DNA from 4 places in the Streptomyces sp. DH10 genome. Region 3 is predicted to be linked to each of the others. Evidence: riboswitches for the same ligand, from Rfam matches in the RefSeq annotation. Region 3 holds a riboswitch; each other region holds the start of a gene.
The links. Region 3 has a riboswitch for cobalamin ahead of QC385_RS34715 (ribonucleoside-diphosphate reductase subunit alpha). Riboswitches for the same ligand answer to the same signal wherever they lie in the genome.

Region 1: another riboswitch for cobalamin. It lies ahead of QC385_RS37925 (cobalamin biosynthesis protein); the one in region 3 lies ahead of QC385_RS34715 (ribonucleoside-diphosphate reductase subunit alpha).
Region 2: another riboswitch for cobalamin. It lies ahead of QC385_RS23585 (energy-coupling factor ABC transporter permease); the one in region 3 lies ahead of QC385_RS34715 (ribonucleoside-diphosphate reductase subunit alpha).
Region 4: another riboswitch for cobalamin. It lies ahead of QC385_RS03035 (ABC transporter substrate-binding protein); the one in region 3 lies ahead of QC385_RS34715 (ribonucleoside-diphosphate reductase subunit alpha).

Annotation. Positions count from the first base shown of each region.
Region 1 covers NZ_JARVKU010000027.1:62,916-65,106, reverse strand. Annotated here, with positions in the region: gene QC385_RS37930 (cobyric acid synthase) at 1-266, opposite strand, end outside; gene QC385_RS37925 (cobalamin biosynthesis protein) at 263-1,204, opposite strand; cobalamin riboswitch at 1,306-1,446, opposite strand; gene QC385_RS37920 (hypothetical protein) at 1,575-1,796, opposite strand; gene QC385_RS37915 (inorganic phosphate transporter) at 1,831-2,191, opposite strand, start outside.
Region 2 covers NZ_JARVKU010000011.1:218,719-220,909, reverse strand. Annotated here, with positions in the region: gene QC385_RS23590 (energy-coupling factor ABC transporter substrate-binding protein) at 1-317, opposite strand, end outside; gene QC385_RS23585 (energy-coupling factor ABC transporter permease) at 314-1,015, opposite strand; cobalamin riboswitch at 1,046-1,230, opposite strand; gene QC385_RS23580 (serine/threonine-protein kinase) at 1,321-2,191, opposite strand, start outside.
Region 3 covers NZ_JARVKU010000022.1:111,263-113,453, reverse strand. Annotated here, with positions in the region: gene QC385_RS34715 (ribonucleoside-diphosphate reductase subunit alpha) at 1-778, opposite strand, end outside; cobalamin riboswitch at 901-1,025, opposite strand; gene QC385_RS34710 (RNA-guided endonuclease InsQ/TnpB family protein) at 1,309-2,191, shown strand, end outside.
Region 4 covers NZ_JARVKU010000001.1:692,048-694,238, forward strand. Annotated here, with positions in the region: gene QC385_RS03030 (FecCD family ABC transporter permease) at 1-19, opposite strand, end outside; gene QC385_RS03035 (ABC transporter substrate-binding protein) at 16-1,041, opposite strand; cobalamin riboswitch at 1,125-1,283, opposite strand; gene QC385_RS03040 (CoA-binding protein) at 1,380-1,790, shown strand; gene QC385_RS03045 (APC family permease) at 1,963-2,191, shown strand, end outside.

The sequences.
Region 1 (2,191 bases), on a different contig from region 3:
TGACTGCTGCTCTCGCCGCCGGGCTTGAGCAGCACCGGGTTCATCAGCGCGGTCGGCTCGACGCGGCAGGCCTGCGCCTGCATGGCCTGCGCTCGCCCGATCTCGGCGCCTTCCTTCGTCACGAAGGAGTTGAGGGACATGTTCTGCGCCTTGAAGGGCGCCACCTTGACGCCCTGCCGCACCAGCCACCGGCAGATCCCCGCGGTCACGACGCTCTTGCCTGCGTCGGAGGTGGTACCGGCGACGAGAAGCCCACCGCCCGTCATGACGTACGCCCTTTCGCGATGCGGCGCGCGGCGACACAGACGCCGAGCGCGAGCCAGCCGACACGCCTGGACAGCCGTACGGCCCGTTCGATGTCCCGGGTGGCGACGGCGCGCCCGGCCCCGTTGAGCACGGGCCGGTGCTCGACGCGCCCGCCGTACGACAAGGTCCCGCCCAGCCGCACCCCGAGCGCCCCCGCGAACGAGGCCTCCACGGGCCCGGCGTTGGGGCTCGGATGCTTGGCGGCGTCGGCGCGCCAGGCCCGTACGGCTCCCCGTGGATCGTCTCCCGCCAGGGCCGCGAGCACGGCGGTCAGCCGGGCCCCCGGCCAGCCCGCCAGGTCGTCCAGCCGGGCGGAGGCCCATCCGTAACGCCGGTACCGGGCCGACTTGTGCCCGACCATGGCGTCGAGGGTGTTGACGGCGCGGAACCCGAGGAGTCCCGGCACACCGCCGACGGCCCCCCACACGAGCGCCCCCACGACCGCGTCGGAGGTGTTCTCGGCGACGGACTCGACCACGGCCCGCGCGATCCCGTCGGCGTCGAGCGCCTGCGGATCCCGCCCGCACAGATGCGGCAGCCGCACCCGTGCCCCGTCGACGTCCCCCGCCTCCAGGGCACGCCCGATGGCCCGCGCCTCCCGCGCGAGCGAAGTCCCCCCGACCACGGCCCAGGTGGCGGCACCGGTCAGCGCGGCGGAGGCGACGGCGGAGTCACGCACGGCCCGCGCGGCGACGCTCCCGAGCGCGACGGCTCCTCCCGCGCACACCACGGTGTGCAGCGCGCCCCAGCCCCGGTGGTCCCGCCACAACACCCGTTCCACGGCTCCCGCGGCCCGCCCGAACACGGCGACCGGATGCCCCCGGCGAGGATCGCCGAGCAGCAGGTCACCGATCAGACCGGCGGCGGCGCCGTACGCGAAGACGCGACCGGCACCCATGGGCTCAGCCGTCCGTAGGGGCAGGCAGGGGTGGGGTACTGAACTTCGATCGGCAGCCGCGCATGGCGATATGTCCTCACTCAGGGTGTCCGCGCCCTGGTTCGACTAGACCGGCGGTGAGAGTTCCTGGCTCCCGGGGAATCGCTACCCCGGTGACAGTGGCGGGACCGCGCCGGACTTCCACCGGCTTCCTCTCCTGCCGCCGTTACTGGCCCCGGCAGTCCACCACGGCCGGGAACAGCCGTCAACTTGCCGTTGACCTGCGAGGGGAGACTGTGGAGAAGCCCACACCGCCCCCTGTCACACGAGGACGGGCGGGACAGGACCGAAGTCCTGTCCCGCCCGTCGGGAACCTCGTGCGGTCGGGCCGTCAGGCCACGATCAGATAGATCCCGTACCCCACAGCCGCCGCGCACGCCGCGAAGCACGCGTACGCGCCGGTGACCGCGAGGCCCGCGGATCCGCCCTGGGCCACCGCCCGTTCGCGGCGGGACAGGCCGGTGATGCCGAGGGTGAACAGGGCCACCAGGGCCACGGTGACCACGAGGCTGACGCCGAAGACGGAGCCGAGGGCCGCCCAGTCGATCTTCATATCGGAGACTCTTCCTTGTTACGGGTCGGCGGGGTCAGACCGTGGTGGTCGTCGAGGGCGTCCGCTCGGCGGTGGCCTGCGCCGGGAACGACGGCACCGGGTCCTCCGCCGCCTCCGTTGCCGTGCCGGCCGGCGGCGGCGTCACCGCTGCCATCGCCGTGGTCACCACACCGGCGGGCTCCGCCTCGTCGGTGTCGTTGACGTTGGTGTGGTCGACGACCTCACGCCGCGAGATCTTCCAGATCGCCGCGCTGGAGGCGACGAGGAAGACGGCCACCACCGCGGTGCCCCAGCTGCCGAAGCCGGTGACGTACTCGGCGAGCGCGGCCACCAGGGCCGCTGCCGGCAGCGTCAGACCCCACGCGACGAACATCCGCGTCGCCGTCGACCAGCGG
Region 2 (2,191 bases), on a different contig from region 3:
GAGTCCCGGTCCCGCGCCCGCCGCTCACCCTGCCGCCGGCCCCGGCGCAGGCCGAAGTAGTAGGCGAGGACACCGGCGCCGAGAGCCGCCTGGAGGGAGAACAGCGCCGACTCGATCTCACCGGACGGCGGTTCGTACAGGGGCGAGAACCAGGGCTCGTAGTCCGGCTCGATCTCGGTGATCGCCGTCTCGGCCTCGCCGTCGGAGCCCGTGAAGGGCTCCTCCTTGTGGTCGCCGAGACCGAGCGCGAGCGGCAGCACGGCGAGCGCGACCACGACGAGCAGCAGCAGGATGTTGATCTTCGTGTTCCTGCTCATCGGGCCACCGCCTCGGTCTCGCCGCGGGACTGCTTGCCGGCGATGAGCACACCCAGCCGGGTCAGTTCGCCCTTGCTGGACTGCACCAGCAGCCGCATCACGAGGACCGTCAGCAGTCCCTCGCTCACCGCGAGCGGGATCTGGGTGACGGCGAAGATGGAGCCGAACTTGCCGAGCGCGCCCAGGAACCCGCTGCCCGGGTCGGGGAAGGCGAGCGCCAGCTGCACGCTGGTGACGCAGTAGGTGGACAGGTCGGCGACGAACGCCGCGAAGAACACGGCGACCATCAGCGGCGCGCCGTACCGCCGCAGCAGCCGGTACACCGCGTATCCCGCCCAGGGGCCGACGATCGCCATGGAGAAGACGTTGGCGCCCAGCGTGGTCAGACCGCCGTGCGCGAGCAGCAGTGCCTGGAAGAGCAGGGTGATCGTGCCCAGCACCGCCATGACGGGCGGCCGGAACAGGATGGCTCCCAGGCCCGTGCCGGTGGGGTGGGAGCAGCTGCCGGTGACGGACGGCAGTTTCAGGGCGGACAGGACGAACGTGAAGGCGCCGGAGGCACCGAGGAGCAGGGTGCTCTCGGGGTGCTCGCGCACCTCACGGGTGAGCGACCGGACTCCGTGGACGACGAACGGCGCAGACGCGACACCCCAGGCGGCCGCGTGCGCCGGAGGCAGGAAACCCTCGGCAATGTGCATGGCTCAGCAGACCCTCTCCAGCACCTCGTGGATGGTTGACGCGCCTTGGCCGGTCTCCTGGCTCACGGGTCCCACCGCCCGTACTCCGCCTTCCCGGGTTCGTGAGAACCCAGTGGCTGCCCGCGAGGGCTGGAGCCGGACTTCCCGATCACAGTGGCGAGGGCCGCACCGGCATCACACCGGATTTCCCGTTCACCAAGGCGTGGTGACAGTAATGCCGGGATAAGGGCCATGACAAGCCAGCCGAGGGGGCGCGCGAGGGGGCGCGTGAAGGGGCGACCGCTCGCACACCGGCGCAGGAGGGCTCAGTCGTCGCCCTCTCCGTCATCGTCCTCCCCGTTCTCCCAGGACTGCGGAGTCTGTTCCTGCTTGGGCTTGTCCGCCTTCTGCGGCGGGTCGCTGATCGCCTCCGGCGTCGGGCTCGAGAGGCCGGGCGTCGGTTCGGCGGAGGTCGGGGTGCCGGGGGCCGCGGGGGAGGGGGTGACATCGGCCACTGTGCCGGCGGGGGGAGTCGTGGCGGGCGCCGGGGCGGAGGAGAGGGGCTCGGCGGAGCCGGCGGACGAGACGGCGGCCGGGCTGCTCGCGGACGGCGACGCGTCGGGTTCCGTACCCTCCGTCGCGGTCTTGTCGGGCGAGAACCACATCATGCCGGCGAGCATCGCGGCGAGGAACAGCGCCGCCGCGGCCACCGCCGCGGCCAGCCTCCGGTGGTTGCCGGGGCCGTTACGGGGTGCGGAGCGACGTGAACGCCCGCCCGGGGCGGTGCGAGACCCCGTGGGCAGCGCGTACGTGGCCGGGGCGCCGGTGCCGGCCGCCGTGTACGGTCCCGGCCCGGAGGAGGGCACCGGGGACGCCGCGTACGGTCCCGGCCCGGAGGACGGCACCGGGGACGCCGCCTCCGGCAGTGGCTCGGGCAGCCCCTGCCAGGCGCCGCCGGCGAACCACTCGGCGGCCTGCTGTGCCGTGGGCCGGTCCTCGGGCTGCTTGGCGAGCAGGGCGAGGAGGTAGCTCTCGAAGGCCGGCGGCAGACCGGTGACACCGAGCTCGCGGGGCGGTACGGGAACGTTGTCGAGATGCTGGTGGAGGAGTGCGACGGCGGTGTCGGCCTGGAACGGCGGGCGGCCGCTGAGGAGCTGGTAGAGCACGCACCCCAGGGAGTACATGTCGGAGGCGGGA
Region 3 (2,191 bases):
GGATGCGGGAGTACGCGATGCCGATGCCGCCGGCGTGCTTCGACAGCCGCGCCACCTGGTGGTACCTGTCGTAGATCGAGTCCAGCTCGTCCTTGGGGGAGTCGAGCAGGTAGCAGGACGACATCTGGGGGTGCCGCGTGCCGGAGTTGAAGAGGGTGGGGGAGGAGGGGAGGTAGTCGAGCCGGCTCATCAGCCCGTAGAGCGCGGCGACTTCGTCGACGGAGCGGCGGGTGTCGTCCTCGGCGAGACCGGCGGCGACGCGCAGCATGAAGTGCTGGGGCGTCTCGATCACCTTGCGGGTGATCGGGTGCCGGAGCAGGTAGCGGCTGTGCAGCGTGCGCAGGCCGAAGTAGCCGAAGCGGTCGTCGGCGGCCGTGTCGATCAGGGCGTCGAGACGGGCGGCGTGGACGCGCACGAACTCGGCGGTCCGGTCGGCGATGAGGCCCTCCCGGTGCCCCACCGCGACGGACTCGGTGAAGCATGTGACGCCCTGCGAGGCGGCCTCGGCGCGGATCCCGATCGTCAGCAGGCGCGCGGCCAGCCGGGAGTAGGCGGGGTCCTCGGAGATGAGGCCGGCGGCCGCCTCCGTCGCCAGCTCGCGCAACTCCGACTCGTCGGCCCGCGCGGACCGGCCGCGCAGCGCGGCGGCGGCGACCCGGCCGGGGTCGGCGTCGGGGAGGTCGGCGGTCAGCTCGGTCAGGGTCCGCAGCAGCGCGGCACCAGGACCGTCTTGCTCTTCTTCGGCGGCTGAGACCGGATCGGCTGGCGCGATGGTCACGTGGGGCTCTCCCTCGCTCGGCACGGGGGCCTCGCAGGGCAGCGGGCAGCACGCGAGCGCACGCGGCGTCGCGTCCACCGGCCCACTCCGCGAGGCCCGGACGTCAGGGCGCACCGGCCGGGCGGCCGGGCGCGCTGTCGGCAGGTCCTCGGACTGAAGCCTGTGCGCGAACACGCACAAGTACACCGTTGCGGGACAGTTCCGGATTCGCACCGGATTCCCCTGCGGCGACAGCGAGCATGAGCATACATCTTGTGCCGGGTTGAGAAAGCACCCCTAGATGTAGTGCCGCGACGGTTTCACCCGCTTCTGGCGAGGATGCCTCGGCGTTTACGCCGGGGAGCAATCGCCTCCTGTCGGCCGCGACGCGGAGCGTCGCCGCGTCGGCTCTTTGTCCGGCGAGGGGCGCCCGCCCACGGCTGCCCGGCGGAGCCGGGGAATGCGAACAGTCGTCCCGCGGGTCACCTGCTGTGGTGAGTGCGGGGCGAATAGCGGTTGTGTGTGCGGATGTCGTACTACGGTCCGATGCCATGAGGCTGGTCGTGCAGGTGAAGTTGCTGCCGACGCCCGAGCAGGCGTCGGCGCTTGAGGCGACCCTGCGCGCCTGCAACCGGGCCGCCACCTACGCTTCGCAGGTTGCCTTCGCCGAGAACCTCAAGGACAACCTTCAGGCCGGAAACCTGGGCTCGCCCACCTCCAAGCGGCACCGCAGGGCGGTCGGCTCACCGATCGCCTTCCGCCCGGAGGCGGCCCAGCCGTTCGACGACCGTTGCCTGTCGTGGCAGTACGACGCACGCACGGTGTCCATCTGGACCGTCGCCGGGCGGATGAAGGGCATCCGCTTTGTCTGCTCCCCCGAGCAGCTCAAGACCCTCGTGCAGTACTGCAAGGGCGAGAGCGACCTCGTCCAGCGCGGCAGGAAGTGGTTCCTGATCGCCACCTGCGACATCCCCGGCCCGGAGGTGTACGAGCCTGCCGATTGGATCGGGGTCGACCGGGGCATCGTGAACCTCGCCACCACCAGCGACGGCACCAACCACCAGGGCCGCCGCTTGTCCCGCTACTGGCGCTGGCAGGCCCGCAAACGTGCCGAACTCCAGGCCAGGCGGACCCGCTCGGCCACCCGCCGCGCACAGAAGGAACGCCGCCATGCCACCCATGTGAACCACCGGATCAGCAAGGAGATCGTGTCCGTTGCCCAACGCACCGGTCGCGGCATTGCCGTCGAGCACCTCGGCGGGATCCGCGAGCGGGTACGGCTACGGGGTCACCAGCGGGGCACCCTCTCCTCATGGCCCTTCCACCAGCTCGGACACCACCTCGCCTACAAAGCTCGTAAGGCCGGGGTGCCATTCCTGGAAGTGGACGCACGACATACCTCGCAGCGCTGCCCGCGCTGCGGTCACACCGAGC
Region 4 (2,191 bases), on a different contig from region 3:
CGGGTCCGCGGACCGTCACTTCACGAGCCCGAACTCGCGCAGTCCGGCGGCTACCTTCTCCACTCCCTCGACCGTGCGGATGGTCGGGTTCATGGCCTGCCCGCTGAGCAGCACGTACCGCTTGTGCCTGACCGCCTCCATGTTCCTGGTGACCGGGTTGGACTCCAGGAAGGCGATCTTCTTCGCGGCCGACTCGGCGGTCTGCGACTTGCGGGTGAGGTCGCCGATGACGAGGACGTCGGGGTCGCGTTCGGCGACCGTCTCCCAGTTGATCTGCGGCCACTCCTCGTGCGTGTCGTCGAAGACGTTCTTCGCGCCGAGGGCCCGCGTGATGACGCCGGGCGCTCCGCAACAGCCCGCCATGTACGGCGACTCGGAGTTGGCGAACCAGTACAGGAGGGTGACGTCGGAGGCGTCGACGCCCCGTGTGGCCTTGGCCATGCGCCGCTGGAGGGAGGCGACGAGCTTGTCGCCCCGTTCCCGCACGCCGAACACGGTCGCCAGGTCGCGTACTTCGCCGTAGACGGTGTCGATGCCCAGCGCCTTGGCGCGCGCGCCGTCGCCGCCCCCGGAGTTGTCCTTGCCGGCGCAGTCCGACGGGGAGACGTACGTGGGCACGCCGAGCTTCTCGAACTGCTCGCGGGTGGCGACGCCGCCCTTGCCGAGGGTGGAGACGAAGGAGGCGGCGACGAAGTCGGGGCCGGCGTCCAGGACCCGTTCGAAGGACGGGTTGTTGTCGGAGATGCGCGGCACCTTCGCGTTGGCCTTCGCCAGCCCCTTCATCACCGGGTCGGTCCAGGTGGCCGTGCCCGCGAGGCGGTCGGCGAGGCCGAGGGAGAGCAGGATCTCGGTGGTGCCCTGGTTGAGGGAGACGGCGTGTCGCGGCGCGGCCTCGACGCGTACCTCGTGCCCGCAGTTGTCGAGGGTGACGGCGGCCTTCTCGGCGGTGGCCTTCGAGTCGCCGCAGCCGGTCAGGAGCAGGGAGCCGGCCGCGAGCAGGACGGCGGCACGGGCGGGTCGGGCAGGTCGGGCGAGGGGCACGGAAACCAGTCCTCAGTCGTCGAGGGCTCGATCGCGGAGCCCGGTCGTACGGTGCTCCCCCGCCGCGGACCGCCGCGGGGGCCGCCAGCAGGTCTTCGGACTCGGGTTCGTCCGGTACGGGGCGCCTTCCCGGACGTCACACGCCGTCCAGTGGCCGAGGCCCCGCCCGTCCCCCTCACCGCTGCGCGTCAGTTCCGGATTCGCACCGGATTCCCTGACCCACGTACATGGGTTCGACTGGCCTCGGCAAGCTATCACGGAGGGCGCCGGGGAATCACCGCGCACCGTCCGTCGTTGTGCGGACGACAGTTCTTCCGCGACTTTCGAGGAGGCCGCCGGTGTACGGCGACGAGGCAACGGTCCGCAGGATCCTCACCGGGCTCGGCGACACCTGGGCCGTGGTGGGCCTGTCGTCGAACGAGCAGCGCGCGGCGTACGGCGTCGCCGCCGTGCTCCAGCGCTACGGCAAGCGCGTCGTGCCCGTGCACCCGAAGGCGGAGACGGTGCACGGCGAGCAGGGGTACGCCAGTCTGGCGGACATCCCCTTCGACGTGGACGTCGTGGACGTGTTCGTGAACAGCGATCTCGCCGGAGCCGTCGCGGACGAGGCGGCCGCGAAGGGCGCGAAGGCGGTGTGGTTCCAGCTCGGCGTCATCGACGAGGCGGCGTACGACCGGACCCGTGCCGCGGGACTGGAGATGGTGATGGACCGCTGCCCGGCGATCGAGATCCCCCGGCTCGGGCAGTGACCTCAACGATTCCTCATCGCCGCCTACAGAATTCCTGAAACACTTCCCAGGAAATACCCGCGCCCGGTCAAGGCTGCGCAACTCGCCTTCTGCCGCCGGATAATCGATTCCTAATCTGAGGCCTCTTGCTCGCCGAACTCTCCGAGTTCATTTATGAGAGGCCCTTGAATTCATGGTAAGAGACGGCCTCCGCCGGGATGTCGGACTGATCGGCCTCATGTGGGCGTCGGTCGGCTCCATCATCGGCTCCGGCTGGTTGTACGGCGCCGAGAAGGCGGTCGTGGCGGCCGGCCCCGCGGCGATCCTGTCCTGGCTGATCGGCGCGGTCGCGATCGTGCTGCTGGCACTGGTGCACGCGGAACTCGGCGGCATGTTCCCGGTCGCGGGCGGCACTGCGCGCT